DNA from 3 places in the Bradyrhizobium sediminis genome. Region 1 is predicted to be linked to each of the others. Evidence: predicted binding sites of a transcription regulator. Region 1 holds the regulator's gene; each other region holds the start of a gene.
The links. Region 1 encodes LexA, which represses DNA repair genes until DNA is damaged. Its sites were predicted from a motif close to TGTTCNNNNTGTGTTCNG; they were not measured.
Positions count from the first base shown of each region.

Region 2: KMZ68_RS21890 (ribonuclease T2 family protein) is a predicted target of LexA. The motif match lies at 3,388-3,405, and genes of this name have one in related genera.
Region 3: KMZ68_RS24370 (DNA recombination protein RmuC) is a predicted target of LexA. The motif match lies at 7,812-7,829, and genes of this name have one in related genera.

Region 1 is NZ_CP076135.1:3,097,892-3,108,449, reverse strand. It holds gene gltA (citrate synthase) at 1-171, opposite strand, end outside; gene gltX (glutamate--tRNA ligase) at 331-1,755, opposite strand; gene KMZ68_RS14800 (glutamine--tRNA ligase/YqeY domain fusion protein) at 1,891-3,573, shown strand; gene KMZ68_RS14795 (YybH family protein) at 3,600-3,986, shown strand; gene KMZ68_RS14790 (hypothetical protein) at 4,017-4,352, opposite strand; gene KMZ68_RS14785 (ComEC/Rec2 family competence protein) at 4,496-6,775, shown strand; gene KMZ68_RS14780 (hypothetical protein) at 6,814-7,044, opposite strand; gene KMZ68_RS14775 (hypothetical protein) at 7,106-7,525, opposite strand; gene lexA (transcriptional repressor LexA) at 7,774-8,481, opposite strand; gene KMZ68_RS14765 (molybdopterin molybdotransferase MoeA) at 8,697-9,908, opposite strand; gene KMZ68_RS14760 (HAD-IA family hydrolase) at 10,043-10,558, opposite strand, start outside.
Region 2 is NZ_CP076135.1:4,587,563-4,598,120, forward strand. It holds gene KMZ68_RS21865 (response regulator) at 1-335, shown strand, start outside; gene KMZ68_RS21870 (ATP-binding protein) at 360-1,748, shown strand; gene KMZ68_RS21875 (DUF3617 domain-containing protein) at 1,791-2,336, opposite strand; gene KMZ68_RS21880 (hypothetical protein) at 2,380-2,685, opposite strand; gene KMZ68_RS21885 (hypothetical protein) at 2,852-3,322, shown strand; gene KMZ68_RS21890 (ribonuclease T2 family protein) at 3,452-4,156, shown strand; gene KMZ68_RS21895 (23S rRNA (adenine(2030)-N(6))-methyltransferase RlmJ) at 4,344-5,204, shown strand; gene KMZ68_RS21900 (cold-shock protein) at 5,494-5,706, shown strand; gene KMZ68_RS21905 (outer membrane protein) at 5,907-6,530, opposite strand; gene uvrC (excinuclease ABC subunit UvrC) at 6,812-8,902, shown strand; gene pgsA (CDP-diacylglycerol--glycerol-3-phosphate 3-phosphatidyltransferase) at 8,995-9,612, shown strand; gene moaD (molybdopterin converting factor subunit 1) at 9,609-9,860, shown strand; gene KMZ68_RS21925 (molybdenum cofactor biosynthesis protein MoaE) at 9,865-10,332, shown strand; gene prmB (50S ribosomal protein L3 N(5)-glutamine methyltransferase) at 10,332-10,558, shown strand, end outside.
Region 3 is NZ_CP076135.1:5,112,089-5,122,646, reverse strand. It holds gene nudC (NAD(+) diphosphatase) at 1-587, opposite strand, end outside; gene KMZ68_RS24405 (HIT domain-containing protein) at 592-1,017, opposite strand; RNA gene ffs (signal recognition particle sRNA small type) at 1,212-1,308, shown strand; gene KMZ68_RS24395 (DNA polymerase III subunit gamma/tau) at 1,415-3,268, shown strand; gene KMZ68_RS24390 (YbaB/EbfC family nucleoid-associated protein) at 3,389-3,709, shown strand; gene recR (recombination mediator RecR) at 3,715-4,320, shown strand; gene KMZ68_RS24380 (hypothetical protein) at 4,346-4,774, shown strand; gene KMZ68_RS24375 (AmpG family muropeptide MFS transporter) at 4,953-6,326, opposite strand; gene KMZ68_RS24370 (DNA recombination protein RmuC) at 6,572-7,780, opposite strand; gene def (peptide deformylase) at 7,971-8,498, shown strand; gene fmt (methionyl-tRNA formyltransferase) at 8,651-9,583, shown strand; gene truA (tRNA pseudouridine(38-40) synthase TruA) at 9,583-10,320, shown strand; gene dapE (succinyl-diaminopimelate desuccinylase) at 10,317-10,558, opposite strand, start outside.

The sequences.
Region 1 (10,558 bases):
CTGGCAGCTCCCGGTCGAGGTGAAGCCCGGATCGTAGGTAAACATTCCGGCCTGGGCGTAGAGCTTGGCGATGTCGATGACATCGGGCCCGACCGTGCCGCTCAAAATCGGGAAATCAAAGGTCTTGTTGCCAACCGTCAGCGTTGCGGTTTTTTTGTTGGATGCGTCCATCGTGAAGTCCCCGATGAGATCGTTGCGAAAACCGGCGGCCGGGAGCGCCAAGACGTTGGAGATGGCGCAGGAAACCGGGTGTTCTGGGAGTGCCTCAGAAATGGGTATCTTATTGCTGTTTGCACTGCAAGACGGCCACTCCGGGCCCCCAATACCACCTTATGAGGGGGTCTGGTCGCCAAGCCGGGCCAGGCATTCCTGCCGTCCCAGCACCGCCAGGACGTCGAAAATTCCCGGCGACGTGGTCCGGCCGGTCAGCGCTACCCGGAGTGGCTGGGCCACCGCCCCAAGCTTGAGGTTGTTGGCTTCGGCAAAGGCGCGCATCGCTGCCTCGGTGGTTTCCGAGGTCCACGATGAAACCGGCTCCAGCGCGAGCCGGAGCCTGCCGATCAGTTGGCGGTTTTCCGGCGTCAGCAGGGCCGCGGCTTTCGGCTCGACCTCGAGCGGCCGGTCGGCAAAGATGAAATAGGAACTGTCGATCAGCTCGATCAGCGTCTTGGCGCGCTCCTTGAGGCTCGGCATCGCCTGCAGCAGTTGCGCCCGCGTGGTGTCGTTGAGCTTGGCCTTGAGGTGAGACCGGTCCGGAACATAGTCCAGTACGTCTTCGAACATCGCCACCAGCGCTCGATCGTCGGCGTGACGGATGTAGTGGCCGTTGAGGTTTTCCAGCTTGGCGAAGTCGAACCGCGCGGCCGACCGTCCGATCGCGGGCAGGTCGAAGGCGTCGATCATCTCCTGGGTCGAAAAGATCTCCTGGTCGCCATGGCTCCATCCAAGCCTGACCAGGTAATTGCGCAGCGCCGCCGGCAAGTATCCCATCGCGCGATAGGCATCCACCCCCAGCGCCCCATGGCGCTTCGAGAGCTTCGATCCGTCGGGACCATGGATCAGGGGAATGTGGGACATGCTCGGCAGGTCCCATTCCAGGGCATCGTAGATCTGCTTCTGGCGGGCGGCGTTGATCAGGTGGTCGTCGCCCCGGATGACATGGGTGACGCCCATGTCATGGTCGTCGACCACGACCGCGAGCATGTAGGTCGGGTTGCCGTCGCCGCGCAGCAGCACGAGGTCGTCGAGGTTTTCGTTCTGCCAGACCACGCGGCCCTGGACCTGGTCCTCGATCACGGTTTCGCCGGTCTGGGGCGCCTTGAGCCTGATCGTCGGCTTCATGCCGGCCGGCGCCTCCGACGGGTCGCGGTCGCGCCACAGGCCGTCATAGAGCCGCGTACGGCCCTCGGCGCGGGCCTTTTCGCGCATCGCCGTCAGCTCTTCGGCAGTCGCATAGCAGCGATAGGCCTTGCCGCCGGCCAGCAAGGCTTCCGCGACCTCGCGGTGGCGTGCGGCCCGGCTGAACTGGTAAATGACGTCGCCGTCCCAATCGAGCCCGAGCCATTTCAAGCCGTCCAGGATCGCCGCGATGGCCGGTTCCGTCGACCGCTCCCGGTCGGTGTCCTCGATCCGCAACAGCATCTTGCCGCCGCGCTTTTTGGCATAAAGCCAGTTGAACAGCGCCGTGCGGGCGCCTCCGATATGGAGAAAGCCGGTCGGTGAGGGGGCAAAGCGGGTGACGACGGAATCGGGCATACCAACTGCATTTCGGGGACAATAAGGGGTTGCGCAAGGCGCGGTGGTGTATAGCAGGAACCAAGCATAACTAAAGCCTTCCTTGGAAGGTGCGGATTTGGCAGAAGGTCCGCTGATTCCGAACGGGAACCAAGCATGACAGCAGAAACGGTGGCGGCAGAGGCAGGCCGCGATTTCATTCGCGACATCATCCAGGCCGATCTCGACGCCAAGAAATACCGCCAGATCGTGACGCGCTTCCCGCCGGAGCCGAACGGCTATCTGCATATCGGCCACGCCAAGTCGATTGCCCTCAATTTCGGCATCGCGCAGGAATTTGCCGGCCGCTGCCACCTCAGGTTCGATGACACCAATCCGACCAAGGAAGAGCAGGAATATATCGATTCGATTCAGGCCGACGTGCGCTGGCTCGGCTTCGACTGGGGAACCGACCTCTATTACGCGTCGGACTATTTTGAGCAGCTTTACCAATGGGCCGAGGGCCTGATCCTCGCCGGTCATGCCTATGTCGACGACCAGTCGCAGGAGGAAATCCGCCTCTCGCGCGGCACGCTGACCGAGCCCGGCAAGAACTCGCCGTTCCGCGACCGACCGGTCGAGGAGAACCTCGATCTGTTTCGCCGCATGAAATCAGGCGAATTCCCGAACGGCGCGCGGGTGCTGCGCGCCAAGATCGACATGTCCGCGGGCAATATCAACCTGCGCGATCCCGTGCTCTACCGCATCCTGCACGCCACCCATCCGCGCACCGGCGATGCCTGGTCGATCTATCCGAGCTACGACTATGCGCACGGGCAGTCCGACGCGATCGAGGGCATCACCCATTCGATCTGCACGCTGGAATTCGAGGATCACCGGCCGCTCTACGAATGGCTGCTCGACAAGCTGCCGGTGCCATCGAAGCCGCATCAATACGAGTTCGCGCGGCTTAACCTGACCTACACGCTGCTTTCGAAGCGGGTGCTGACTGAGCTGGTGCGCGGCGGCCACGTCGCAGGCTGGGACGATCCGCGCATGCCGACCATTGCCGGGCTGAAACGGCGCGGGGTGCCGCCGGCGGCGATCCGCGAATTCGTCAAGCGCATCGGGGTTGCGAAAGCCAACAGCGTGGTCGACGTCGGCATGCTGGAATTCTGCATCCGCGAGCTTCTCAACAAGAGCTCGCTGCGGCGGATGGCGGTGCTGCGGCCGCTGAAAGTCGTGATCGAGAATTATCCGGAAGGTGCGAGCGAAGAACTCGAGGCGCAGAACCATCCGGACGATCCGGCCGCCGGCACGCGAAAGATCGCGTTCGGCCGCGAGCTCTATATCGAGCGCGACGATTTCATGGAAAATCCGCCGAAGAAATTCTTCCGGCTGTCGCCGGGCATGGAAGTGCGGCTGCGCTACGCCTATTTCATCAAGTGCACGGGCGTGATCAAGGACGCGGCCGGCGAGGTCGTCGAGCTGCGCTGCAGCTACGATCCCGCCACCAAAGGTGGCAACGCGCCCGACGGGCGCAAGGTCAAGGCCACCATGCACTGGCTGCCGGCCAAGCAGTCGCTGCCGGCCGAAATCCGCATCTACAACCAGCTGTTTTCGAAGCCCAATCCGGATGCGGCCAACTTCGCCGGAGATCTCAACCCGCAGTCGCTGGAGGTCCTGAGCGATGCGCGGATCGAGCCCGCGATCGCGGCCAGCAACTCGTCGGAGGTGATGCAGTTCGAGCGGCAGGGCTATTTCACGCGCGATGCGGATTCGACGCCGGATCGTCTGGTCTTCAACCGGACCATCGGCCTGCGCGATACCTTTGCAAAGGAAGTCGGGGCTAAGGGCTGAGGCGGCTCTGTTGACGGGATCGACCGATGCGAAGCACCGCCGACGACATCGTGTCTGTCATCATCGAACAATGGTCGGCGAATTTCAGCAGGCTCGACGTCGACGCGCTCGCGTCGCTCTATTCAAGCAATGCTTTGTTCTTCGGTTCGAACCCGTCGCTGTATCGCGGCAGGGAGGGTGTCGCGGCCTACTTCAACGCGCTGCCGCGATGGCGCGCGCCCGCCGTTCAATTCACGGATATCGTGGCCGCGCCGGTCGGCTCCGATCTGATCAACATGGCGGGCACCGCGTCCTTCGTCGTCGAAGAAGGCGAGGCGACCCTGTCGGTCAAGATCACCTGGGTGATCGTGCGCGAAGACGGCTATTGGAAAATCCTCAGCCATCACGTTTCGTCGCAAGTGCCGCTGCTCTAGCGGCAGGGCTCATTCAAGCGGCCGGGATCGTCAGCAATAACCGTAGAAGCCGCAGACATAGGGCAGGCGCGCGCCGTCCCAATAATAGGGCCCGCCGTAATAGGGGCCCGGGTAATAGAACGACCACGACGAGCCGTAGTTATAGATGCCCCGGTTCCACGGCGGATTGGGCAGCTGATTGTAGGGAATGATCGGCGCCACATATTCAGCCGTCCGGTAAACGACCACAGGGGGCGGAGGCTCCGCAAAGATCGCGCCAAGCCGGCTCTGGGTCGGCAGATCGGCGGCATCGGCGGTCATCGCGCTGACGGCGAGCGCGAAAGCGGCAAAAACGGCAAGAACGGAAAGCATGATCCGGTGTGGCATGGCCGAGCCCCGATTGATTCGGGAATCCTATCCCTTGCCCCGTTAGTAATAGTTAACGGAATTCTCCATCCGTTCCGCTAGCCGCCCGGCAACAGCTTCCGGTAGCCTGACGATCTCCAAGGGATCGCAGGGTGTAGTACCCGATGGCAGAGCGGGGCAGGTCTCCAGGCCGGACGCAGGGATTTGCCGGCACCTGGCCGCCGCGCGGGGCGGCGCAGGCCGGCGGCCTCGCGCCATCGGGCCTCGATGCATGGCCGGCCCTGGTCGCAAAACTGCGGGCGTGGCTCGCCGCCGAAGCCGGCGCCGGCCGCTTGCTGCCGTGGGTGCCGGTCGCCTTCGGCGCCGGGATTGCCTTCTATTTTGCCGCCGACCGCGAGCCGGTTCTGTCGGTCGCGGCGGCCGCGGCGGCCGGGTTCTGCCTCGCGGCATTCCTGCTGCGGCGGCACAAGCTATTTCCCGTCGCCGTGATGATCGCCGCTGTCGCCGCCGGCTTTGCGGTCGCGACCTGGAAAACCGCGCGGGTCGCGCATGGCATATTGGCGAGGCCGATGTATTCGGTGTCGCTGTCGGGCTTCGTCGAGACCCGCGACATCCGCGAACGCACCGACCGGTTCGTGCTGCGCGTGACCAGGATGGAGAGCCCGCGCGGCGCCACGACACTGCAACGCGTGCGGCTGTCGGTGCGCAAGGGCACAGCGCCTGCGGTCGGCAGCTTTGTCGAATTGAAGGCCCGGCTGCAGCCGCCGCTCGCGCCGTTGCGGCCGGGTTCCTACGATTTCGGCCGCGACATGTATTTCGCCGGCATCGGCGCCTCCGGTTTCGTGATGGGCGCCATCAAGTCCGCGCAGCCGCCCGACAGCGGCGGCTTGTCGCTGCGCTACGCTGCCTTGATGCAGGGCTTGCGCGATGCGATCGACGCCCGGATCCGGACTACGCTGGAGGGCGACCGCCGCGCGATCGCGACCGCGCTTCTGACCGGACGCCGCGACGCCATCTCGCCGCCCGTCAACGATGCGATGTTCATCTCCGGGCTCGGCCATGTGCTGTCGATCTCGGGCTATCACATGGCTGTGGTCGCCGGCGTGGTGTTCTTCGCGGTCCGCGCGCTGCTGGCGCTGATCCCGCAACTCACCGTCGGCTCTCCGATCAAGAAATGGTCGGCGGCCGCGGCGCTCGCTGCCGCCGCGTTCTATCTCTTGCTGTCCGGTGCCGAGGTCGCCACCCAGCGCTCGTTCTTCATGACCGCGGTGGTGCTGATCGCTATCATGGTCGACCGCCGCGCCGTGACCTTCCGCACGCTGGCGGTGGCGGCGATGATCGTGCTCACGATCGCGCCGGAAGCGCTGGTGCATCCGAGCTTCCAGATGTCGTTCGCGGCGACGCTCGGGCTGGTGGCGCTGGTGCAGATCGGCATGCCCGCTCTGTTCGCCGCGCCCGACAATTCGGCCACCGCGCGGGCGGCGCTGTGGGGCGGGCGGGAGGTCGCGATGCTGGCGCTGGCCTCGCTGGTGGCGGGGCTCGCGACCATGCCCTATGCCGCCTTTCACTTTCACCGGGTGACACCCTTTGGCGTCATCGCCAATCTCGCGGCGATGCCGGTGGTGTCGGCTGTGGTGATGCCGGCGGGCCTGCTCGGCATGGTCGCGATGCCCTTCGGCTTCGACGGCGTGTTCTGGCAGGTCATGGGCTGGGGCATCGACTGGATGATCACGGTGGCGCAATGGGTCGCCGCACTGCCGGGCGCGATCGGCCGCATCGCGGCATTCGGGACCGGGCCGCTGGTCGCGGCCAGCCTCGGCATCATCCTGATGGGGCTGCTGCGCACGCCGCTGCGCTGGGCGGGCGCAACCCTGGTGGTGCTGGCGGTGGCATGGGCTCTGGTCCGGCCGCAGCCGGATATCCTGATTTCCGCCGACGGCCACAATATCGGCGTCCGCGGCAGGGACGGACGCCTGCATCTGATCCGAAGCGCCAAGGAGGCTTTTCTGCTGCGGGAATGGCTGGCGGCCGACGCCGACGGCCGCGTCCTTACGGATTCCTCGCTCGCCGAAGGCGTATCATGCGACCAGGCCGGCTGCGTGGCGCAACTGGCCGATGGCGGCTTGGTCGCGCTGGCGTTGCGGCCCGAGGCGCTGGCGGACGATTGCGAGCGCGCGGCGCTGCTGGTCACGGCGCGGCCGGCATCGCCGGGCTGCGGCGCGCTCGTGGTCGACCAGGATCGCCTGCGCCGGCAGGGCGCGCTGGCGCTGCGGCGAACCCGCGACGGATTTGCGGTCGATGCGGTCAGGCCGAAAGGCGTCGATCGGCCGTGGTCGCCAGCGGTGGCGGGCGATGCGGAGGACGGGACCAGCCTGGTGCGCCCGGCCATCGCGAAGCCGGCGGACGCGACGCCGTCGGAAGCCGACCTGCAGGCGGACGACTGAGGCGGTGAGGCCAGTCAATCGCCAAGTCGCTGATCAAGTCAGCTTTCACCGCTGGATTGCGGATTTTCCGGCAGTTCGAAGGCGCCGAGATGAAACTCGTCGACGTCGTCCGTAGTCGTCATTTTGACCAGCGTGAAAGACGCATCCGGGAACTGCTGCCAGATGACAAGATCCTCCGCCGCAACGGTGAGCCAGCCGAACGTGAACATGTACCGGCCGGGCTCCGTCACCCGCCCGGCTTTTTGCCATGTCACCTTGCGAACCGCCAACAGCGTCCCCTTCGCGAGCGGCCCTGCCGGCCTGGACCGGCAGGGTTATCTACATGGCCATTCAGGCGGAGATCGCCGCCGCTGTTGGCGTCGCGGCTGCCGGTCGTTCCTGCGCCGTCACCTGCTGCGCAACAGGCAATTGCAGCACAGTGGCGTGCTGACCTTCGCAGAGCTGCGTCACCAGCACACTGCTTCCATCCGGAAATTCGATCGAGTCATGGTGGCGCTGCGGGACGTTCGGCTCGACCGCGCCGAATTTTCCAACCCGGAAATTGAGGGCCTTGGTCCAGATCCACCCGTTGTCGTATTTGACGTTGTCAGCGAACGCCAGTTCGGTTCCGGGAAGGATGCAGACCGCCACCTCGGGCTCGGCTTCCGAGGCGAAGCCGCGCGTCGAGGTGCCGCGGAATGTCGTGGTCGTCAGCGTCTCTCCGACTTTGGCGGGGCGTGACGCTACGGCGTGGAGACTATAGTCACACATCGGATCGCTCCTCATTCGAGATAGCCAACCCGCGCCCCTTGAGAGGCGCAGGCCTCTATCAGAGTGGACGGCAATCAAAATATGCCTGATTGTGGGCAATTCTACGGCTCTCGACGGCGAGTTCGATCACAAATGCGTTTGAGGATTTGGCGGAAATAGCTTCGCCGCGCGCGCGACAGATGCATTCACCGCGGCCGCCATTGGACTGCCGCGGTTTCCCTGCCTGGGAACGACCGATCCGGGGCGGATCAGTACTTCCGGTACAGTCCGATCAGCTTGCCCTGAATCCTGACCCGGTTCGGCGGCAGGATGCGGACTTCGTAGGAGGTGTTGGCCGGCTCCAGCGCGATCGACGCGCCGCGGCGGCGGAAGCGCTTCAGGGTTGCTTCCTCCTCGTCGATCAACGCCACCACGATGTCGCCGGTGTCGGCACTGTCGTTGCGCTGGATCAGTGCCATGTCGCCGTCGAGAATGCCGGCGTCCACCATGGAATCGCCGCGCACCTCGAGCGCGTAATGCTCGCCGGAGCCGAGCATGTCCGGCGGCACGCTGATGGTGTGACTGCGGGTCTGCAGCGCTTCGATCGGCGTGCCTGCGGCGATGCGGCCCATGACGGGAACCGCGACCGGACGCTCGCCGTCACTCTCGGAACCGGCACTGCTGGAACGCACCTTGCCGAGCGTGCCTTCGATCACGCTGGGCGTGAAACCGCGGCGGCCGTTGCCGGCGCCGGCGCCTGAAATCTCGGGCAGCTTGATGACCTCGATCGCGCGGGCGCGATTGGGCAGCCGGCGAATGAAGCCGCGCTCTTCCAGAGCGGTGATGAGGCGATGGATTCCCGACTTCGAGCGCAAATCCAGCGCGTCCTTCATCTCGTCGAAGGAAGGCGGAACGCCGGATTCCTTCAGGCGTTCGCTGATGAATCGCAGGAGTTCATATTGTTTGCGCGTGAGCATCTCGACCAATCCCCAGTTTGACGGTGTCATTCGATTCCGAGAGGCGTTTTCCGGGAATCGAGGCGTTCAGGGAATCAAAGACTCCAGAACTTCGATTAGCTGGCACCAATACTCGAAACAAATCATGAACAGACACTATATGTTCCATATGTGTTCCGCAACCACTTAATTTATCGTCAACGCAGCAGGATTTGTTGGGACAGGTGGTTTTGGGGTCAGTCCGGAAGCCGCAGGATCTCGCAGGGCGTGCCAGCGGCAGCGGCAGGCGCAAACGGGCGGCGCATCACGAGCGCCGCTGCCGCAGCGAGATTTCCGAGCAGCGAGCTGTCCTGATGGTTGACCGGAGTGGCGATCAGGACGCCGTCGGCGCGCCGCTCGAGACGCGCGCGAAGATAGTCCTCGCGCATGTCGTTGGCGGCGACGTCGGACCCGAGCAAAGCCGTTTCGCTGACGTGGTGGACGGCCGACCGGCCGGACAGCGCGCGAATCAGCGGCGCCAGGAACAGGAAGCCGCAGACATAGGACGACACGGGATTGCCGGGCAGGCCGATCACCCGCATCGCGCCGAGCCGCCCGTGCATCATCGGCTTGCCCGGCCGCATCGCGATCCGCCAGAACGCCATGGCGACGCCCTCGGCCTCCAGCGAGCGCTTGACCAGGTCGTGGTCGCCGACCGATGCGCCGCCCATGGTGACGAGGATGTCGGCGCCGCTGTCGCGGGCGCGGCGGATGCCTGACGTGGTGGCCTCGACGGTGTCGGCGGCGATGCCGAGATCGACGGTCTCGGCGCCTGCACCCCGGGCCAGCGCCCGCAGCGCGTAGCCATTGGAATAGACGATCTGTCCGGGGCCGGGGATCGAGCCTGGCATCACAAGCTCGTCGCCGGTGGCGAGCATCGCCACTTTCGGCCGGCGATGCACGGCCAACTCCGGGTGGTTCATGCCCGCGGCCAGCGAGAGATCGCGGTCGGTGAGGCGGGTTCCGCGCGGCAACAACACGTCGCCCTCGCGAAAGTCGATGCCGGCCGGGCGGATATGCCGCCCGGGCCGCGCGGCTTCCGTGATCGTGATGCCGCCGTCCTCGACGACGGTATCTTCCTGGATGATGACGGCGTCGGCGCCCGCAGGGATCACGCCGCCGGTAAAAATCCGCACCGCCTCGCCCGCGCCGACCGTCCTTTCGAACGGGCGGCCGGCCGCGACCTCGCCGATCACCTTGAGCCGCGCCGCCACATGAGAGGCGTCGGCGGCGCGCACCGCATAACCGTCCATCGCCGACATCGCCTGCGGCGGCTGGGTCCGCAACGCCGCGACGTCGCGCGCCAGCACTCGGTGGTAGGCCGCATCCAGCGCGACCATTTCCTCCGGCAGCGGCTCGACGCCGGCGAGAACCGCGGCGAGGGCGTCGGCGACGGGCATCAGTGCCACGGTGAAACTCCCACTTTGACGTCATTGCCTGCGACAAACGCGAAGCGTTTGCGCAAGGGAGCGCATGCGACGAAGCAATCCAGCTTGCTGCTCCATGGATTGCTTCGCTGCGCTCGCAATGACGGTCTCATAGCTTAAATCCCGAGCTCCGCCAGCGCCTTCGCCACGTCATCGGTCGACCTCACGTGAACCCCGATCAGGCCCCGCGCCCGCGCGCCCTCGATATTATCGGCCAGATCGTCGAAGAACACGATGCGTGAGGCCGGCACGCCGATCGCCTTCACCACATGGTCATAGGCGTCAGCGTCGGGTTTCCGCAGCCCGATCGCGGAGGACAGAAACATTTCCCGGAAATGGCCGAGCACGTCGGCATAGGCGACCGGAAAATAATCGACATGGGCGTTGTTGGTGTTGGAGAAGGCATAGAGCGGCAGACGCTTTGCGGCGCGGGCCAGCAGCGCTGCGATGCCGGGCATTTCGCCGACGAAAATCGCATTCCAGCCTTCCAGCAGTTGCCGGTCGGAAAGCCCGATGCCGAGCGATTGGCGCAGGCTTTCAAAATACGCGGCATCGTCGATCTTGCCGACCTCATGACGCCGGTAGGATTCCTCGCGGACAAAGCGCGCGGCGATCTCGGCAGGCGCGCAGCC
Region 2 (10,558 bases), 1.5 Mb from region 1:
GCAATATCCTCAAGCGCACCGCGCCGCCGCCGGTGGAAACGCTGGAGCAGGTCGCGTTCGGACCCTACGTCTACCACCTCGACCGCGGCGAACTGCGCCAGGGCGAGGAGATCGTCCATCTCACCGATCGCGAACGCGAGATGCTGCGCATTCTCGCCAGCGCCCCGGGCGAGACCGTGCCGCGCAGCGCGCTCACCGGCGACGGCTCCGTCAACGAGCGCGCGGTCGACGTGCAGATCAACCGTCTCAGGCGCAAGATCGAAAAGGATCCGGCCAATCCCCTGTTCCTGCAGGCGGTGCGCGGCGTCGGCTATCGCCTGGTCGCTTCCCCTTGAGCCCTTTGCAGTGAAACCAGCCCGATGAGCACGCTCGACACCGGCCTGACGCTGATCCGCACCGCTTCGCGGCGCGTCTCCGCGGCCAATGGCTGGATGGGCAACGCGTTCAAGAGCTGGATGCCGACCGGGCTCTACGCCCGCGCGCTGCTGATCATGATCGTGCCGATGGTGGTGCTGCAGTCGGTGGTGGCGTTCGTGTTCATGGAGCGGCACTGGAACACGGTGACGCGGCGGCTCTCCGCCGCCGTCGTGGCCGATGTCGCCACGCTGATCGATGTCTACAAGGTCTATCCGCAGGACAAGGACCGCGCGCAGCTGCGGCGCATCGCCCAGCAACGGCTCGGGCTGGTGGTCGATTTCCTCCCGGTCGGCGACATGCCGCCGCCCGGCCCAAAACCGTTCTTCTCGCTGCTCGACCAGACGCTGTCGGTACAGCTCGGCCGGCAGATCGCAAAGCCGTTCTGGATCGACACCGTCGGCCGCTCCAACCTGGTAGAAATCCGCATTCAGCTCGACGACGCGGTGATGCGGATCTTTGCGCAGCGCAGCGCCGCCTATGCGTCAAATTCGGAGATCTTCATCTTCTGGATGCTGGGGACCTCGTCGATCCTGCTGATCGTCATGGTCTTGTTCCTGCGCAACCAGATCAAGCCGATCCTGCGGCTGGCGGATGCCGCCGAAAGTTTCGGCAAGGGCCGCGAGGCGCCGAACTTCCGGCCCCGCGGCGCGCGCGAAGTGCGCCGCGCGGCGCACGCCTTCCTGGAAATGAAAGCGCGCGTCGAGCGCTCGATTGAACAGCGCACCGCGATGCTGGCCGGCGTCAGCCACGACCTGCGCACCATCCTGACCCGCTTCAAACTGGAGCTGGCGCTGATCGGCGACAGTCCCGAGGTCGATGGCATGCGCAAGGATGTCGACGAGATGTCCGGCATGCTGGAGGCCTATCTGGCGTTCGCGCGCGGCGACAGCGGCGAACACGCGCAACCGACCGACATGGCGATGGCGCTGGAGGAATTGCGCAGCGACGCCGAGCGCAACGGCCACACCGCGACGGTATCGTTTCACGGCCTGCCTGTGGTGACGGTGAAGCCGGCGTCGTTCAAGCGCTGCCTCGCCAACCTTGTCTCCAACGCGGCAAGGCACGCCAGGACGATCGCGATCACCGGCCATCGCGACCACCGTTATCTCACCGTGACGATCGACGACGACGGGCCGGGCATTCCACCTGACATGCGCGAGGAGGTGTTCAAGCCGTTCCTGCGGCTCGACGACGCCCGCAACCAGGACGAGGGCGGCACCGGCTTGGGGCTGGCGATCGCCCGCGACATAGCGCGCTCGCATGGCGGCGACATCACCCTCGGCGACAGCCCGCTGGGCGGGTTACGCGCCACGGTGCGGGTGCCGGTTTAGTCCTCTTCTCCTTCTCCCCGCTTGCGGGGAGTCAGTTCCGGATTATTTCGGCAGCTGCTTCGGGATCATGCCCTTCAGCTTTTCCATGTCCGTGATGTTCATCTTGATGCCGCCGGGCATCACGATGTCGCCGGGCTTCTGGTCGGGCTTGCAGGCGCCCAGCCACTTCGCCTCGATCGTCGCGGTCGAATCGCGCGGCACGGCGGCGGGACCGCGATCGGTATGCGAGGTGGACTTGACGGTGTAGGCGGAATTGAAGTCGCCCGATATCTCGGCATGCGAGGTGATCGTCACGCCGGCGACGCTACAGACGGAATCGGTGACATAGCCGGTCGCGGTCTTCTGGATGTCCTGCTTCGAACACATCTCCTTCGACGCCGGCGAGAACGACGAACTCATTTCCTTGTCGGTGGCCGCGTCGGTGCAGTGCTGGATCGTCATCTCCGGCATCGGCGAGCCGGTCCGCAACGTCTTCATCTCCCACAGGCCCGCCTTGCGCACCGGCAATTCCGCCGCGCGCGCCTCGAACGCCGGCAGTGCGGCCAGCAGGCAGGAGCCCAGACAGAAGGCAAGCAGCTGTCGCGTCATGCTCCGCGCTCCCCGGCAGGTTTTGTCAGATCGGTAGTCCGGTTCAGTAGTTGGCGCGCACCGGCCCTCCGGCCGCGCCATATGGCAACCAGCGGCAGGCGAAGGAGATGTAGCCGCCCTCATCAGGCTGCACGGCGAGGAATTTCACCACCTTGCCGTAAAAGGCGCAGTGGTCGATCGCCCGCGCGCGAACATCCATCTGCGACGCCAGCGAATAGGCAACGATACCGCCGGTGTCGTTGCCCTTGATCGGCGGCACCCATTGGGCCTGCGCCGGCGCGCACGCCAGCATCCCGCACATGGCAATCCCGCACATGGCAACCAGGCTCGCGGCCCCGAACTTTCGCATCGCAGACTCCATTTGGCTGGAAGACACCTTAAGGCGCATCGGCCGCCATGAAAAGAACGGGTAACGGCCGAAGGCGCACTAATCGGCAGGTGTTGCCGCGTTGCACTTGACCTCGTGCGGGCTTCGCGGCACCGTCCCAGGCGTTGGAACATCCGGCGGATAGCCCATGCGCGACTTCTTCACATCCCTGAAACGACCCGCTCTCGGCACCGCGTTCGGCGTCATGCTGGGACTGTTGTCGTTTGGCCAGGCGGCCGAAGCCGCCAATCCGCTGGAGCTGAATTTCGGACTGTTCGGGCCGCGCTACGACGGACGGGTCAAGGAATGCACTGCCGCACTTGGTACCATCACCAACCAGTTCTGGGAGAAGGAAAGCACCTACTGGAACTCGTCGCTGCGGATCACCGCCTACGGCCAGGTCCATGAAACCGCGTTCCGGCCCTGGCAGTCCGACAACATTCCGCGCCGCTATTGCAGCGCCGACGTGATGCTGAGCGACGGCAAGATGCGGCAGGTGCACTACTCGATCATCGAAGACGGCGGCTTTGCCGGCTTCGGCCAGGGCGTCGAATGGTGCGTCACCGGGCTCGACCGCAACTGGGCCTATAATCCCAGCTGCAAGGCCGCCAAGCCCTGAGTCGGGCGCCCTTTCCGGGCCAACCTGACCTTCGCGAACAGCCTCGAAGCCGTCCTTCCTTATTTTGTTCTTGAAATGTTCCGATCGCCTGCTAGGCTCCCGGGCGGTTTCGGGTATGGGAGCGTCGCCATGTTTCGTCCTTCGCGGATTTGGATTTCGCAGGCATTGATCTCATTGGGCCTGTTCGCCGTGGCCGCCGCGATCGGCATCGCGGGACCGGCTTCGGCGCAGGATCGCCGTCAGAATGCCCCCGGCGAGTTCGATTTCTACGTGCTGTCGCTGTCCTGGTCGCCCTCCTACTGCGAGGAAGCGGCCGAGCGCGGCAACAGCGGGCGTTCGCAGCAAATCCAGTGCGGCCGGCCCTACGCCTTCGTGGTCCACGGGTTGTGGCCGCAATATGAGCGCGGCTTTCCCAACTACTGCCTGCGGCCGTCGCCGCGGCTCGATCGCAATATCATGAGGTCGATGCTGGATGTGATGCCGGCGCCCGGGCTGATCTTTGCCGAATGGGACAAGCACGGCACCTGCTCCGGGCTCGGCGCGCGGGCCTATTTCGAGACCATCCGCAAGGCCCGGGCCGCGGTGAAGATCCCGCCGGAATATCTCGAATTGGCCGCCGAGAAGACCCTGGCACCGGCCGAGGTCGAGGAAGCCTTCATCAAGGTCAATCCGGGCCTGAGCGCTTCGGCGATTGCGGTGGTCTGCGGCAAGAAGCGGCTCAGCGAGGTGCGCATCTGCATGAGCAAGGACCTGCAGTTCCGCGCCTGCGAGGAGACCGATCGCCGCGCCTGCCGCCGCGACGAGGTGGTGATGCCGCCGATGCGGGGCGGCTGATTTTCAACCGTCATGCCCGGCCATAGTAGTCTGCCTTGCGCAGACTGCGTAAACTTGTCTGCGACCCGGGCATCCACGTCTTCTTCTTTGGTCTTGTCAGCCAAAGGTGTGGATGGCCGGGACAAGCCCGGCCATGACGCGTAGAAGACGCCTGCATCTCCTCTCAGCGGGCGCCAGGTTTTCCCCCATGAACTACCGTCACGCCTTTCATGCCGGCTCGTTCGCCGACGTCATCAAGCACATCGTGCTGGTGCGGATGCTGACCTATCTGCAGGAAAAGCCGGCCGCGTTTCGCGTCATCGACACCCATGCCGGCGCCGGGGTCTACGATCTCACCTCCGAGGAAGCGCGCCGCGGCGGCGAGTGGACCACGGGAATTGCGCGCATCATGCAGGCGCGGTTCTCGGAAACGACCGCGCCGCTGATCAAGCCCTATCTCGACATCGTCAGGGCGTTCAACCCGCAGCGTGACCTCGTGGCCTATCCCGGCTCGCCGCTGATCGCGCGGGCGCTGCTGCGGCCGCAGGATCGGCTGACCGCCTGCGAGGTCGAACCGAAGGCGCGCAAGCGCCTGATCGAGGCGCTGCGGCGCGACACCCAGGCCCGGGTGGTCGACCTCGACGGCTGGATGGCGCTGCCGGCCTTCGTGCCGCCGAAGGAGCGGCGCGGGCTGATCTTGATCGACCCGCCCTTCGAGGCAAAGGACGAGTTCGAACGGCTGGCCGACGGCTTCGCCGGGGCCTTCGCGAAGTGGCCGACCGGCAGCTACCTGCTGTGGTATCCGGTGAAAAGCCGGCGCGCCACCGATGAGCTGGCGCGGCATGTCGCCGGGGTGGCCGCTTCTACCGCCCCGCCGGGAAAATGCCTGCGGCTGGAATTCAGCGTGGCGCCGCAGGTCGCGGGCGGCGGCCTGACCTCGACCGGCCTGTTGATGGTCAACCCGCCATGGACGCTGATGGGCGAGTTGAAGGCGATCCTTCCCGAGTTGGAAAAGCCGCTCGGCCAGGGCGGCGCCGGCCGCTTCCGGCTGGAGGTACCCAAACCGTAGTAAGCCCGAGGCCCCCGGGGCTGCGGCGGACGGCCACCCGCAATAGTCCGATCAGAACGGTAGGCAATTTGCCGGGAACTATATTATGCTCGCTCCTACAGGGACTGGCTTACGTTCCGCTTTCGCATATGGGAGCGGCGGAGTGACAAGGCCTCGTAGAATGCCAAGACGGATCGGCGTGACGGCCTAATCCGCAAGTGGCCAAGCTCTCCGGCAGCGAATGTCCGGTCGGGCCGTTGCGCGCGGGACGCGCCCAGCGGCGGGAGCAATGCGGGGGAGGAGTTTCCCGATGGCCATGACGGGTACGGTCAAGTTCTTCAACGGGGAACGTGGCTATGGCTTCATCAAGCCCGATGACGGCGGACGCGATGTATTCGTGCACATCACCGCAGTGGAGCGGGCCGGGTTGAAGGATCTGACCGAAGGACAGCGCATCACCTTCGAGGTCGAGCCGGACAAGAAGGGCAAGGGCCCGAAGGCGGTCAACCTCGTGATTTCCTAGCGCCGCGTTCAAAATCATTTTGACGAAATCGGGCGTGCCCGGGCCAAAGCGCCAACGGGTCCGCGCGTAGCGCGGCCCGATGACAGGCTCCGCGCGTCTTCGCGCAGATGACACGGGCAGCCAAACGCGCATTTTGAGACCGCAAAAAAATCCCGGCCGCTGCAAGCGGCCGGGAGGTTAAGGTGGTCCAGTTTTCTTGTTTAGAAGTGATAGTTCACGCCGGCGCGCACCAGGCCGAAGCGATAGCCGTTCGACGCCCCGGTGATGGTGAAGTTGGAGTTGGCGAGATCGACGTAGAGATATTCGATCTTGGCGCTCCAGTGCTGGGCGAGGCCGAACTCGGCGCCGGCGCCCACGGTCCAGCCGGCGTTGGTATGGGTCTCCGACAGCCCGAAGGTCTCGCCGCGCAATTCGCCGAACGCCAGACCGCCGGTGCCGAAGAACAGGATGTTGTTGAAGGCGTAGCCGACCCGGCCGCGCACGGTGCCGAACCATGGATTCGAGAATTTCCACGGCGCGAAGGTTTCATCGGCGCCGGTCGCCTGGATGTCGGCTTCGGCGCCGAACACCCATGGCCCGTTCTGCCAGTTGTAGCCGCCCTGCACGCCGCCCACGAAACCCGACGGCTTGGTCGGGTTGTTGTCGACCTTGCCCCAGGCATAGCCGATGTTGCCGCCGAGATAGGGGCCGGCCCAGCTATAGGCATTGAGCGGCTGGTTGACGGTATAGGGAGCCCGCGTTCCGTAATTCATGTCGGCCGCCTGCGCCGCCATGGTCCAGCCTGCGGCGACCAGCGCCACCGCGCCCGATACGAACTTCTTCATCGCACTCTCCCAACGCAACTGCCGTGACCTTCCGCTTCGAAAGGCGCCCGGCGGGGGCGCGATGCGAAGCCGCATGGTTACGGAACTCGATCTTTTTCTGATAAGATTTATCGAGAGTTTTAAGTTAAAGGCTTGTTAAGGCCGGTTACCGCCCGCTCATCATTCTTAACAAAGCGTTAGGCGGCGGATCCGGCGCGCCGGATCGCAGCAGCGGTGGCTGCGCCTTCCGTCCCCGCCGCGACGCTGGCGATGCCCGGCCCCAGCGCTTAAGTATTCGGCCGATGGACAACGATTCTACCGACAATCCCAAGGTTTCCGGCCCGCGGACGGCGCGGCGCGGCTCCGGTCCGGCCTCCCGGCCCGCGGATCTGCCGCCGCCGGACCCGGCGCTGGAGGATATCGACCCGGCGACGGCGGGCATCGAAGAGGACGACGAGGCGCGGCTGCCGGAGGCCCCGGACGAATCAGCCGACGTGCTGCCGGAAGGCCGGCTCGCGGTCGGCCATGCCGCGATCGAGCAGGCGGTGCGGCTCGCGCCGACCTCGCCCGGCGTCTACCGCATGCTCAACGCCGGAAACGACGTGCTCTATGTCGGCAAGGCGAAAAACGTCCGCAAGCGGCTCTCCTCCTATGCGCGGGTTTCGGCGCCGCAGCCGGCGCGCATCCTGCGCATGATCGCCGCCACGGTTTCGGTCGAGATCGTGTCGACCTCGACCGAAACCGAGGCGCTGCTGCTGGAAGCCAATCTGATCAAGCAGTTGCGGCCGCGCTTCAACGTGCAGCTGCGCGACGACAAATCGTTTCCCTATATCCTGATCACCGGCGACCACTGGGCGCCGCAGATCCTCAAGCATCGCGGCGCGCAGTCGCGGCCCGGACGGTACTTCGGTCCGTTCGCCTCTGCAGGCGCGGTCAATCGCACCATCACCGCCCTGCAGCGCGCCTTTCTGGTGCGCTCCTGCACCGACGCGTTCTTCGAAAGCCGCACCCGGCCCTGCCTGCTCTATCAAATCCGCCGCTGTGCCGGGCCTTGCACCGGCGAGATCGATTTTCCCGGCTATACCGAACTGGTGCGCGAGGCGACGGATTTCCTTTCCGGCCGCAGCCGCGCGGTGAAGCAGGAACTCGCCGGCGAGATGGAGAAGGCTTCGGCCAATCTCGCCTTCGAGACCGCGGCACTTTACCGCGACCGGCTCGCCGCCCTGTCCGCGATCCAGTCGCAGCAGGGCATCAATCCGCACACCGTCGAGGAAGCCGATGTCTTCGCCATCCATCAGGAGGGCGGCTATTCCTGCATCGAGGTCTTCTTCTTCCGCACCGGGCAGAACTGGGGCAACCGCGCCTATTTTCCCCGCGCGGAGAAATCCTTCACCCCGGAAGAGGTGCTGTCCTCGTTCCTCGCCCAGTTCTACGACGACAAGCCGCCGCCGAAGCTCATCCTGCTGTCGCATGCGATCGAGGAGACCGGGCTGTTGGCCGACGCGCTTTCGATCAAGGCCGGCTTCAAGGTGGAGATCGCCACGCCCCGGCGCGGCGAAAAGAAGGAGCTGATCAGCCACGCGCTCACCAATGCGCGCGAGGCGCTGGGCCGCAAGCTGGCCGATACCGCGACGCAAGGCCGGCTGCTGCAGGGGCTGGTCACCACGCTCAGGCTGGCGCATCCGCCGAAGCGGATCGAGGTCTACGACAACAGCCACATCCAGGGCACCAACGCGGTCGGCGCCATGATCGTGGCGGGGCCGGATGGCTTCATCAAGAACCAGTACCGCAAGTTCAACATCAAGTCCGAAGGCCTGACGCCGGGCGACGACTACGCGATGATGCGCGAGGTGCTGCAGCGCCGCTTCAAGCGGCTGATGACTCAGGCCGCCGAAGGTGACGCCGCCAAACAGAAGGCGGACGACGATTCGTTTCCGCAATGGCCCGACCTCGTCATCATCGACGGCGGCCGCGGCCAGCTCAACGCCGTCCGGGAGATCTTCGCCGGCCTCGGACTGACCGGGGTGGCGCTGCTGGCGGTGGCCAAGGGGCCGGACCGCGACGCCGGCCGCGAGACCCTGTTCATGCCGGACAAGGAGCCGCTGAAGCTCGAGCCGCGCGACCCCGTGCTGTATTTCATCCAGCGGCTGCGCGACGAGGCGCACCGATTCGTGATCGGCTCGCACCGCAAGCTGCGCAAGAAGGACATTCGCGAAGCCGGCCTGCAGGAGATCCCGGGCATCGGCCCGTCCCGCAAACGGGCCTTGCTGCACCATTTCGGAACGTTGAAGGAGATCGAGCGGGCCTCGATCGCCGATCTCGGCAAGGTTCCGGGCGTCAGCGCCGAAAGCGCCCGCAAGATTTTCGAATTTTTCCACGCGCAGCCGGGATAGGGGCGGTTTCGCGTGCCAGATTTGCGTCGTCTGCAAGGGATCACGGGCGCCGCACAGTTGACCTCTGGGCTTGGGCGGTATTGGTAAGACAGATGAACATCGCGACCACAAAGGGGACGGCCAGGAATTCGCTGTCCCTGCCGAATATCCTGACCTACGGCCGGATCGCCGCGATTCCGGTGGTAGTCGGCTGCGTCTTCGCCCAATCCGTGATGGACGGCCCGTTGTGGCTGCGCTGGGTGGCGCTGGCGGTATTCATTGCGGCCGGGATTACCGATTATCTCGACGGCTATTATGCGCGGATCTGGGATCAGCAGTCGGCCTTCGGCCGGATGCTCGATCCGATCGCCGACAAGCTTCTGGTCGCATCCTGCCTGTTGATGCTGGCGGCGGACTCCAGCATCCACGGCTGGACGCTGTGGGCCGCCATCGTGATCCTGTGCCGCGAAATCCTGGTGTCGGGCCTGCGCGAATATCTCGCCGCCCTGCGGGTCAGCGTTCCCGTCACCCGGCTTGCGAAATGGAAGACCACCATCCAGCTGGTCGCGATCGGCTTTTTGATCGCCGGCGAAGCCGGCGAGATGGTATTGCCCGCGACCACGCTGATCGGCATCGCCCTTTTGTGGTTGTCGGCGATCTTCACCATCTACACCGGCTGGGATTATTTCCGCTCCGGCATCCATCATCTCATCGAGGAGGATGGAGGATGAAGGTCAAGTATTTCGCCTGGGTGCGCGAACGGATCGGCAAGACCGAGGAAACGATCGAACCGCCAGCCGATGTGCGCACGGTGGACGATCTGATCGCCTGGCTGGCGGGCCGCGGCGAGACCTACGCATACGCCTTCGAGAAGCCCAAGGTGATTCGCGCCGCGATCGACCACGCCCACGTCAAGCCGGACGCCGTCATCGCCGGCGCCCGCGAGATCGCCTTTTTTCCGCCGATGACCGGCGGCTGACCCGATGACCGCGATCGCCACCGTCCGCATCCAGGAGGCCGATTTCGACATCGGCCGCGAGATCGCGGCGATGACGAGCGGGCGCACCGACATCGGCGCCGTCGTCAGTTTCTCCGGGATCTGCCGCGGCAGCGAGAACGGCGAGAGCATCGCCGCGCTGACGCTCGAACATTATCCGGGCATGGCGGAAGCCGAGATCATGCGGCACGCCGAGACCGCGATGGCGCGCTGGCCGCTGACCGGGCTGACCGTGATCCATCGCGTCGGCCGCATCGCGCCCGGTGAAAATATCGTGCTGGTGCTGACGGCTTCCGCGCACCGGCAGGCGGCGTTCCAGGCGGCGGAGTTCCTGATGGATTACCTGAAGGCCAATGCGCCGTTCTGGAAGCGCGAGGAAAGCGCCGCAGGCACGAATTGGGTCGAAGCGCGCAGCCATGACGACGACGCCGCTGCGCGCTGGACCAAATCCTGATGGCCAGGCGCTCGAAACCGGCAGCGAAGCGGCCTGCCGCCGCCAAGCTCCCCAAGGTCGCATCCGGCGAATTGCTGACGCTGCTCGATTTCGTGCGCTATGCGACGAGCCGCTTCGTCGAGGCCAGACTGGCGTTCGCGCATGGCACCACCGATCCGGTGGCGGAAGCCGCCTTCCTGGTCTGCGAAACGCTGCATCTGCATCCCGACCAGTTCGAGGCCTTCGC
Region 3 (10,558 bases), 2.0 Mb from region 1:
TGCTTCTGCCGGCCCATCAGGCATTTGTCGCCTGATGTCACCAGCATGATCACGACGGGATCGGTGCGCGGAAAATGCTCGGCCTTGCAGTTCGGGCAGTCGCGCTTCCAGCCGCCTTCCTTCATGGCGGTGCGGGTTCCGCAATTGGCGCAATAGCCGTGGCGCTGATGCCAGCTCACCATCGATTTCGCCATCGCGATCGCCGAGAGCTGCTCGGGCGGGATCACGCCCTGCATCGCCATGCCGCGCAACTCGGTGACGGCGACGTCGTCGCGGGTCAGGAGCTTCTCGACCGATGCGGCCGGGATGCCCATGCCGAACACCGGCGCGCCGTCGCGCAGGCCGAGGAAGATCGTGCCCGGATTGGCGCCGAATTTCAGCGCCTCGTCGATGGTCAAGAGCGCGCGGGGGCCGCCGGCTTCCTGCTTCACCACCAGCGAATCGCGATGCACCACATAGGCGCGGGCGTCGCGATGCCCTTCCAGAGCGAGCAGTTTCTCGTCGTTCGAGCGCAGATGCGCGGCGCGATCCAGAATATTGGTGACGAAGGCGGGCCGCCCCAGTGGAAACTTGTCGAATGCTGTCATGGGTTCAACCAAGCCAAATCTTGCGGCGCAGTGCGCTGATGAAATTCTGGACTTCTTCGGCGTCGTGCGCCAGCGGCGGCATCACCCCCCAGACTGGACGCGGCCAGGCGGCGTCGCTGGAGCGCCGCGCGATGATATGAACGTGCAGTTGCGGCACCAGATTGCCCAGCGCTGCGATATTCAGCTTGTCGCACTTGGTGACTTCCTTCAGGGCCCGGGCGACGCGGTTGATCTCGGTCATCAACTGCGCCTGCTCGATCTCGCTGAGGTCGATGATCTCGACGGCGTCGGGCCGGCGCGGCACCAGCAGCAGCCAGGGGTAGTGGGCGTCCTTGATCACGAGCACCCGGCACAGCGGCAGGTCGCCGATGTCGATGGTGTCCTTTTTGAGCTGTGAGTGCAGCGACCAGGCGGGAGCGTCAGAAGGCATACATGTTCCCTCGTCATGCCCGGCCTTGTGCCGGGCATCCACGTCTTCCTTGTTTGGCAGCAAAGCAAGACGTGGATGGCCGGGACAAGCCCGGCCATGACGGCAACTAATGCCTTTCCGCCTTTTTGAGCAAGTCCCGCAAACCGGTCTCGCCCCGCTTGCTTTCCGGGGCTTTTGGCCCCAAATAAGGACCGGGAGATTGGCGGTGGACGAGCCACTCGCCAACCGGGTCAGGTCCGGAAGGAAGCAGCCCTAACGAGGTCCGGATCGGGTCGCTCGTCAGTCTCCTACCTGTTTTTTCGAGCGAATCGCGCAAGATGGGCTATCCCGTGCTGTGCTGGATTCGGCTCCCTTTCCGCAAGCCGGCTTCGAGAGACAATCAATTGCGGATCGATCGATGACCGACGCTGGCATCCCCGTAACGCCCCCAAACGATGCCGAAAGCGCCCATCAGGGCGGCTTCGATCTCGGCGGCCCGCCGGAGGCCGGCAAGCATTACCGCGTGCTGGCGCGGAAATACCGCCCGTCCAGCTTCGACGACCTGATCGGCCAGGATGCCGTGGTCCGTACCGTTTCCAACGCGTTCGAAACCGGGCGGATTCCGCAGGCCTGGATCCTGACCGGCGTGCGCGGCGTCGGCAAGACCACCACGGCGCGGATTCTCGCCCGCGCGCTGAATTACGAGCTGCCGGACGGCTCGGTGAAGGGGCCGACCATCCACATGCCGGTGCCGGGCGTGCATTGCCAGGCGATCATGGAAAGCCGGCACATGGACGTGCTGGAAATGGACGCCGCGTCCCATACCGGCGTCGACGACGTGCGCCAGATCAACGACAGCGTGCGCTATGCGCCGGCCAGCGCCCGCTACAAGGTCTACATCATCGACGAAGTCCACATGCTCTCGACCGCGGCGTTCAACGCGTTCCTGAAGACGCTGGAAGAGCCGCCCGAGCACGCCAAATTCGTGTTCGCCACCACCGAAATCCGCAAAGTGCCGGTCACGGTGCTGTCGCGCTGCCAGCGGTTCGACATGCGCCGGGTCGACGCCGACGTGCTGATGGGGCATCTTGCCAATATCGCGGCGAAGGAGAACGTCGAGGTCGAGCCGGAGGCGCTCGGCATCCTGGCGCGCGCGGCGGAAGGCTCGGTGCGCGATTCGCTGTCGCTGTTCGACCAGGCGATCGCGCATGCGGCGGGCCCGGTGCGCGCCGATGCGGTGCGGCAGATGCTCGGCCTCGCCGACCGCACCCGGGTGATCGATCTGTTCGAACAGTTGGCGCGCGGCGACATCGCCAGCGCCTTCAGGGAATTCCGCGAGCAATACGACACCGGCGCCGATCCGATCGTGGTGCTGTCCGATCTCGCCGAATTCGTCAACTTCGTCACCCGCGTCAAGATCGTGCCGGCAACGGCCGACAACGTCGCCTTCGGCGAGACCGAGCGCGTGCGCGCCCGCGATTTCGCGTCCAAGCTGTCGATGCGGGTGCTGTCGCGGATGTGGCAGATGCTGCTCAAGGGCATCACCGAGGTGCAGGCCGCGACCCGGCCGGCGGCGGCCGCGGAAATGGTGCTGGTGCGCATCGCCTATGTCGCGGATTTGCCGACGCCGGACGAGGCGATCCGGATGATCGAACAGAATGGCGGCGCTTCGCCGGTTGCCGCAGCAAGCGCAGCATCGGCGCGGACGGCGCCCGCTTCGACGATGTCTTCGATGCCGGCCTCGGCGCCGCGCGCGTCTGCCGCGCCGCGCGCCAGCGCCGAACCTTCGGCACGCCCGCAAATGATGGCGCCGATGGCGGAGACGCAGTCCGCACCCGCAGCGCTCAGGATCGCAAGCTATCCGGAACTGGTGGCGCTGGCCGGCGAGAAGCGCGATCTGTTGACAAAAGCCGCGCTGGAAGCCGATGTCCGCCTGGTCCGGATCGAGGACGGCCGGCTCGAACTGGCGCTGGAGCGCAGCGCGGCGCGGACCCTGATCAACGATCTCTCGCGCAAGCTGGAGCAATGGACCGGGCGGCGCTGGACCGTGATCGTGTCCAACGAGGCCGGACAGCCGACGCTGCGGTCGCAGAACGAGTTGCAGAAAAGCCAGCGCGAGCGCGCCGCGGAAGCCGATCCCAGGGTACAGGAGGTGCTGGCGCGATTCCCCGGCGCCAAGGTGGTCGAGGTCCGCCGGCTTGCCCCCGAGCCGCCGGAATCCGATGCTAGCGGAGAAGATCCCGCCGAGCGTCCCGACAGCGACGATTTCTAGGGCGTTTCGAGCGAAGCGGATAACGGTTCGCGTCAGGAAGACGCGCGTCAAAACAAACGAATGGAGCCTCGATTCTGATACAATCGAATCGGGGCTCTGGAATCTCAAAGGGAAGCATTCATGGCTGATTTCCTCGGCATGATGAAACAGGCAGCCCAGCTGCAATCGAAGATGCAGGCGATGCAGGAAGAGCTCGGCAATGTCGAGGTCGAGGGCGTTTCCGGCGGCGGGCTGGTCGCCGTGCGCATGACCGCGAAGATGCAGGTCAAGGCGGTCAGGATCGATCCCTCGCTGATGAAGGCGGACGAGCGCGAAATCCTCGAGGATCTGCTGGTGACCGCGCATAACGACGCGCAGCGCAAGGCGGAAGCCGCGATGCAGGAGAAGATGCAGGCGCTGACCGGCGGGCTCGGGCTGCCGCCCGGATTGGGTCTCGGCTAGCCGGCATGTCTTCCGCGGTTGCCGGTCCCGAAATCGAACGCCTGATCCAGCTGCTGGCGCGGCTGCCGGGGCTCGGCCCGCGTTCGGCGCGGCGCGCGGCGCTGCATCTGATCAAGAAACGCGAGGCGCTGATGACGCCGCTTGCGGGCGCGCTGCAGGTGGCGATCGACAAGATCCAGGTCTGCAAGACCTGCGGCAATATCGATACGCAAAATCCCTGCACGGTGTGCACCGATCCGCGGCGCGATCCCTCGATCATCGTCGTGGTCGCCGATGTCGCCGATCTCTGGGCGCTGGAACGCGCGCATGCCACCAACGGTTTCTATCACGTGCTCGGCGCGACGCTGTCGCCGCTCGATGGCGTCGGCCCGCAGGACCTCACCATCGACGCGCTGGTGGCGCGCGCCCACGACCCGCGGGTGACGGAAATCATTCTGGCGTTGAATGCGACCGTGGACGGCCAGACCACCGCGCATTACATCACCGACCTCCTGCAGGAGGCAAACGTCAAGGTGACGAGGCTGGCCCACGGCGTGCCGGTGGGCGGCGAACTCGATTATCTCGACGAAGGCACGCTGTCCGCAGCCATGCGGCAGCGTACGTTGTTCTAGCAATCAAGAGACGGAACTGATCGACATGACGAAACGACGATTCGCCGGACGCCTGGCTTTTGCGGCAATGATGGTGGCTCTCGCCGCTCCATCCGGCTGGGCACAGCAGGCGCAACCGGTGCCGAAGCCGGGCAAGCCGATCAAGGCCGGCGACGTGCTGTCGGGAGAGCTCAACGCCATGAAGGTCCGCGGGGCCAAGAAGGGCAAGCGCGTCGCCACCTACCAGCTCACCAGCGAACCGCGCCGGCTGCCGCCGCCGAACGGGCTCTGCAACCTCGAGACCGGCCCCGAGACGTTCCAGCTCGTCACCTCCAGCGACGCCCAGGCCGCGCAACTGAAGGGCTTCATCGGCAAGGAAATCTCGATCAAGGTCGACGAAGTCGCCTGCGCGCAGGACGCCGGGCAGATGAGCGAGGCCGTGGTGACGAAGTGGAGCGTGGTGACGAAGCATTGAGACAGGGCCGTCCGCACGAAGTCGTCGCCCACAAATACCGCTGTCATCGCCCGGCTTGACCGGGCGACCCAGTGCGCCGTGCTCTCTCGGTTCTATCGCAGCTGCTCTGGAATACCGGGTCCCCGCCTTCGCGGGGACGACAACTGAGGATGCTGACGCCGCGTTGCCAACTCGCCGCTTAAACCTTCACCGGCCCCAACTCGTCGAAATGCCCGCGCCGCTGCAGCCAGGCCAGCAGGATCAGGCTCGGCACCGCGACCACGACGCAGATCGCGAAGAACAGCGGCCAGCCGGTCGCCTTCGCCACATAGCCCGCGCCTGACGACAGATAGGTGCGTCCCACCGCGGCGAGCGCGGTAAGCAGCGCATACTGTGTAGCGGTGTGCAGCGGATTCTTGCACAGCGCCGACAGATAGGCGACGAAGATCACGGTGCCGATCGCGCTGGTGAAATTTTCCGCCGAGATCGCAAACGCCAGCGCCCATTGATTGACGCCGACATAGGCGAGCCAGGAGAACGACAGGTTGGCGATCGCCTGCAGCACGCCGCCGATCCACAGGCTGGCGGCCAGTGGATAGCGCCGCGCCACATAGCCGCCGGCGAAGCCGCCGATCAGGGTGGCGGCAAGGCCGACGCCTTTGACGATGGCGGCGTAGTCGTTGCGGGTGAAGCCGAGGTCGATCACGAACGGCGCGGTCATGGTGCCGGAAAACGCGTCGGTGAATTTGAACAGCACCACGAAGGCGAGCGCCGCCAACGCATCCTTTCGGACGAGAAATTCGGAGAACGCGCCTACCGCCGCATGCATCACGCGCGTGAATGCGCTGTCCGCGCTTGTGGCGGCTTCCGCGCGCGCCGATTGGCCGGGCTCGGTGGCGGCCAGCGCCGTGACGGTGCCGATCAGCACCAGCGCCGCCATCGCCACGTAGCCCCACATCCATGCCGAGCCGCGCGTCAGGCCGGTTGATTCGAACGCGCTCACCATGAACAGCGCGCCCGCGGTCGAGACCAGCATGCCGATGCGGTAGGCCGCGACATAGGAAGCCATGCCGGCGGCCTGTTCGCTCTCGGGCAGGCTCTCGACGCGAAACGCATCGACCACGATGTCCTGGGTCGAGGACATCGTCGCAACCAAAAGCGCACCGAGCGCCACGAACAGCGGCGAGCGCGCCGGGTCGGTCAGCGCCAGCAGCAGGATCGCGCCGATCAGCAACAGTTGCGAGAATACCAGCCAACCGCGCCTGCGGCCGAACGCACGCGTGAAAAACGGCACATGCAGCGCATCGACCAGCGGCGCCCACAGGAATTTCAGCGTGTAGGGCGTGCCGACCAGCGCGAACAGCCCGATGGTGCCGAGATCGACGCCGGACTCGCGCATCCATACCAGCAGCGTCGACCCCGACAGCGCCAGCGGCAGCCCGGAGGAAAAGCCGAGCAGCAGCACGATCAGGACCCGCCGCTGCAGGTATACCGCCCATCCTTCGCGCCAGGAGGCGCGGGGCGCGGAGCGGACGGATGGCGGTTTGGTGGCAGCTTCGGGTGTGGATGTCATGCCGCAGTGCTAGCAGATTCGCGCTTCTTCCCCTCTCCCCTTGTGGGAGAGGGGGCATAGGCGGTCTTCGACCGCCGTTCTTAGACAAGACGCCGATGCTTTGCATCGGCTATGGCGAAGCATCGCGGGCGGGTGAGGGGTCTGTCTCCGCGGATAGAGACCCCTCATCCGGTCCTCGCTTCGCGAGAACCACCTTCTCCCACAAGGGGAGAAGGGAAGGAAGAGCCGGGTAATGACAGTTGGTGTTATTCCCCCGCCTGCAGCTTGCGCGGCAATGGGAACAGCTCCGGCGCGACCGGCTTGACGATGCCTGCGGGCTCGGCAGGCGCTTCCGCCTTGCTGAAATCGAGTTCCTCGATCCGTCCCGCCCGTTTTTCGATCTTGTCGGCGGAGATCAGGATCTGGCGGACGTCCTCGTTGACGTCGCCGAAATGCTTTTGCAGCTTCAGCACGCGGTCGCGGAGGCGATTGAGATCGTCGCCGAGGTTGAGCACCTCGGTGCGGATCTGGTCGGCGGCGTCGCGCATCCGCGCGTCCTTGAGGATCTGCTGCATCACCTGGATCGCCAGCATCAGCAGCGACGGCGACACCAGCACGACGCGGGCGCGATAGGCCTTCTGGATCACGTCGTCGAAACCGTCGTGGATTTCGGCGTAGACCGATTCCGATGGCACGAACATCAGCGCGGTGTCCTGGGTCTCGCCGGCGATCAGGTATTTCTCGGCGATGTCGCTGACATGCTTCATCACGTCGGCGCGCAGCCGCTGCGTGGCGAATTTCCGTTCCTCGTCGCTGCGCGCGTCATGCAGCGCGGTCATGGCTTCCAGCGGGAACTTGGCGTCGATGCAGAGCGGCCGCTGATCGGGGAGGAACACCACGCAATCCGGCCGCTTGCCGGAGGAAAGCGTGTACTGGAATTCGTAAGCCCCCTTCGGCATGCCGTCCTGGACGATAGCTTCCATCCGGGCCTGGCCGAAGGCGCCGCGTGACTGCTTGTTGGCGAGCACGTCGCGCAGCGTCGTCACCTGCGAGGTCAGGTCGGTGAGATTTTTATGCGCATTGTCGATGATGCCGAGCCGCTCGTGCAGCACGCGCAGGGAATCCATGGTGTTGCGGGTGGTCTGTTCCATCGACTGGCCGACGCGATGGGTGACCGAATCGAGCCGCTCGCTGACCGCGCGCGCCATGTCGGCCTGGCGGCCGGCCAGCGCCTGGCCCATGGCGTCGACGCGACCGGTGGCCTCGCTCTGGGCGCGCAGCATTTCGCTGAGCCGCTCTTCCAGTTCGTCGGCCCGGATGGCCTGCGCCATCGCCAGTTCCGCGCCGCGCCTGCCCGACCGCGCGATCACGATGGCGATGGTGAGGAGCAGAGCCAGCGCCAGCGCGCCGAAGCCGATCAGCGCCTCGCCGGTGTGGACCGGCCAGTCGCCGATCGTGAGAAGAATCTCGTTCATGGCAGAACTTGTAGCCGATTCGCTCTTGAACGCGAACGAAGAGGGAACATTTAAGGTGAACTTCGGGTTAATTTTCGTGGTTAATATTTGGCTAATATTCGTGGCTAACCGTCGGTAAACCAGTTCCGCCGGCGCATTGACCCCGGCAAATCAGCAGCTTAAATCGCCCGCCAGGGCACTTAGAGAAATCATGGCACTCAGAGAAATCATCATCCTGCCGGACAAGCAGCTGCGGCTGATCTCCAGGCCCGTCGAGAAGGTCACGACGGAGATCCGCAAGCTCGCCGACGACATGTTCGAGACCATGTACGACGCGCCCGGCATCGGGCTCGCGGCGATCCAGGTCGCCCAGCCGCTGCGGCTGATCACCATGGACCTCGCCAAGAAAAGCGATGAGGGCGAGACCAAGCCGCTGCCGCGCGTCTTCATCAATCCGGAGATCCTGTCGTCGTCGGAAGAGATGTCGGTCTACGAGGAGGGCTGCCTGTCGATCCCTGACTATTACGAGGAAGTGGAGCGGCCGGCGCAGGTACGCATCCGCTTCACCGATCTCGACGGCAAGGTGCATGAGGAAGACGCCGAGGGCCTGTTCGCCACCTGCATCCAGCACGAGATCGATCACCTCAACGGCGTGCTGTTCGTGGACTATCTGTCGAAGCTGAAACGCGACCGCGTGCTGAAGAAGTTCACCAAGGCCGCGAAGAGGGCGGCGGAGTAGGGCCGCGATTCATCAGCCGTCATGCCCGGCCTAAAGCGCGAAGCGCGTCTTTGCGCCAGATGTGCCGGGCATCCACGTTCTTCTCGCCGCGCCAAAGACGTAGATGGCCGGGACAAGCCCGGCCATGACGGATAGCCTCAGGACAACTCTTTATGCCGCTCCGCTTGATCTTCATGGGCACGCCCGATTTCGCGGTGCCGACGTTGCTGGAACTGGTGGCCCATGGCCACGAGATAGCGGCCGTCTACACCCGCGCGGCGAAGCCCGCCGGGCGCGGCATGAAACTGCAGCCGACCCCGGTCGAGCAAGAAGCGCGGCGGCTCGGCATCCCCGTGTTGACGCCTGCGACCCTGAAGACACCGGAAGCGCTGGAGGAGTTTCGCGCGCACGACGCCGACGCGGCAGTGGTCGTCGCCTATGGCATGATCCTGCCGCAGGCCATTCTCGACGCCCCACCGCTTGGCTGCTTCAACCTGCATGCCTCGCTGCTGCCGCGTTGGCGCGGCGCGGCGCCGATCAACCGCGCCATCATGGCCGGCGATGCCGAGTCTGGCGTGATGGTGATGAAGATGGATGTCGGACTCGATACCGGCGACGTCGCGATGGCCGAGCGGCTGGCGATCACGGATGCGATGACCGCGGCCGACCTGCACGACGCGCTGGCGCCGCTCGGCGCTGATTTGATGGTGCGCGCGATGGGCGCGCTGGAACGCGGCAAATTGCAGCTGACCAGGCAAAGCGCCGACGGCGTCACCTACGCCGCCAAGGTCGAAAAGGCCGAGGCGCGGATCGACTGGAACCGGCCGGCACGCGACGTGCTGCGCCACATTCACGGGTTGTCGCCGTTTCCCGGCGCGTGGTGCGAATTGCCCATCGACGGCGAGCAGGTCCGCGTGAAAATCCTGCGCTGCGAACCGGCTGATGGTTCCGGCGAGCCGGGCGATCTGCTCGACGATCGCCTCGCGATAGCTTGCCGGGACGGCGCAATCCGGATTCTCGAGTTGCAGCGCGCCGGCAAGGCGCCGATGAAGGCGGACGTCTTCCTGCGCGGCACCCCGCTGCAGCCGCCGATGCGGCTGGTCTGATGCCCCGCTACAAGCTCATCATCGAATATGACGGCAGCCCGTTCTGCGGCTGGCAGCTGCAGGAAAACGGCGCGTCGGTGCAGGGCGCGCTGGAAGATGCGGTGAAAGCGATCTGCGGCGAGCAGGTGCGCGTGCACGGCGCCGGCCGCACCGACGCCGGGGTGCATGCACTGGGGCAGGTCGCGCATTGCGATATTGCCAAGCATTTCGTGCCGGGCCGTTTTCGCGACGGGCTGAATGCGCATTTGAGGCCGCATCCGATCGGCGTGCTGTCAGCGGAGGTCGTGCCCGATACGTTCGAGGCGCGGTTCTCGGCGAAGAAGCGCCATTACCTCTACCGGATATCGAACCGCCGCGCCAATCTCGCGCTCGATATCGGCAAGGTCTGGCGGCTGCCGCGGCCGCTCGACGCGGACGCGATGCATGAGGCCGCGCAGCTGCTGGTCGGCAAGTTCGACTTCACCACGTTTCGCGACACCGAATGCCAGGCCAAATCGCCGGAGAAGACGCTCGACCAGCTCGACGTGATCAGGGACGGCGACGCCGTCAACATCGTCACCTCGGCGCGCTCGTTCCTGCACAGCCAGGTGCGCTCGATGGTGGGATCGCTGGTCTGGGTCGGCGAGGGCCGCTGGAACGCCGAGGACCTGCAGAAAGCGCTCGACGCCCGCAGCCGCGCCGCCTGCGGCCCGGTCGCGCCGCCCGACGGACTCTATCTGGTGCGGGTAGACTACTAGGCGAAATACCGGTCCAGCACGCCGCGATAGATCCTCGTCAGCTTTTCCAGGTCGGCAACCGGCGTGCGCTCGTCGATTTGGTGCATGGTCTGGCCGACCAGGCCGAACTCGATCACAGGGCAATAGCTGGCGATGAAGCGCGCGTCCGAGGTGCCGCCGGAGGTGGAGAGTTCCGGCTTGCGGCCGGTGACTTCCTCGATCGCGGCGACCGCGAGATCGGTGAAGGGGCCGGGCTTGG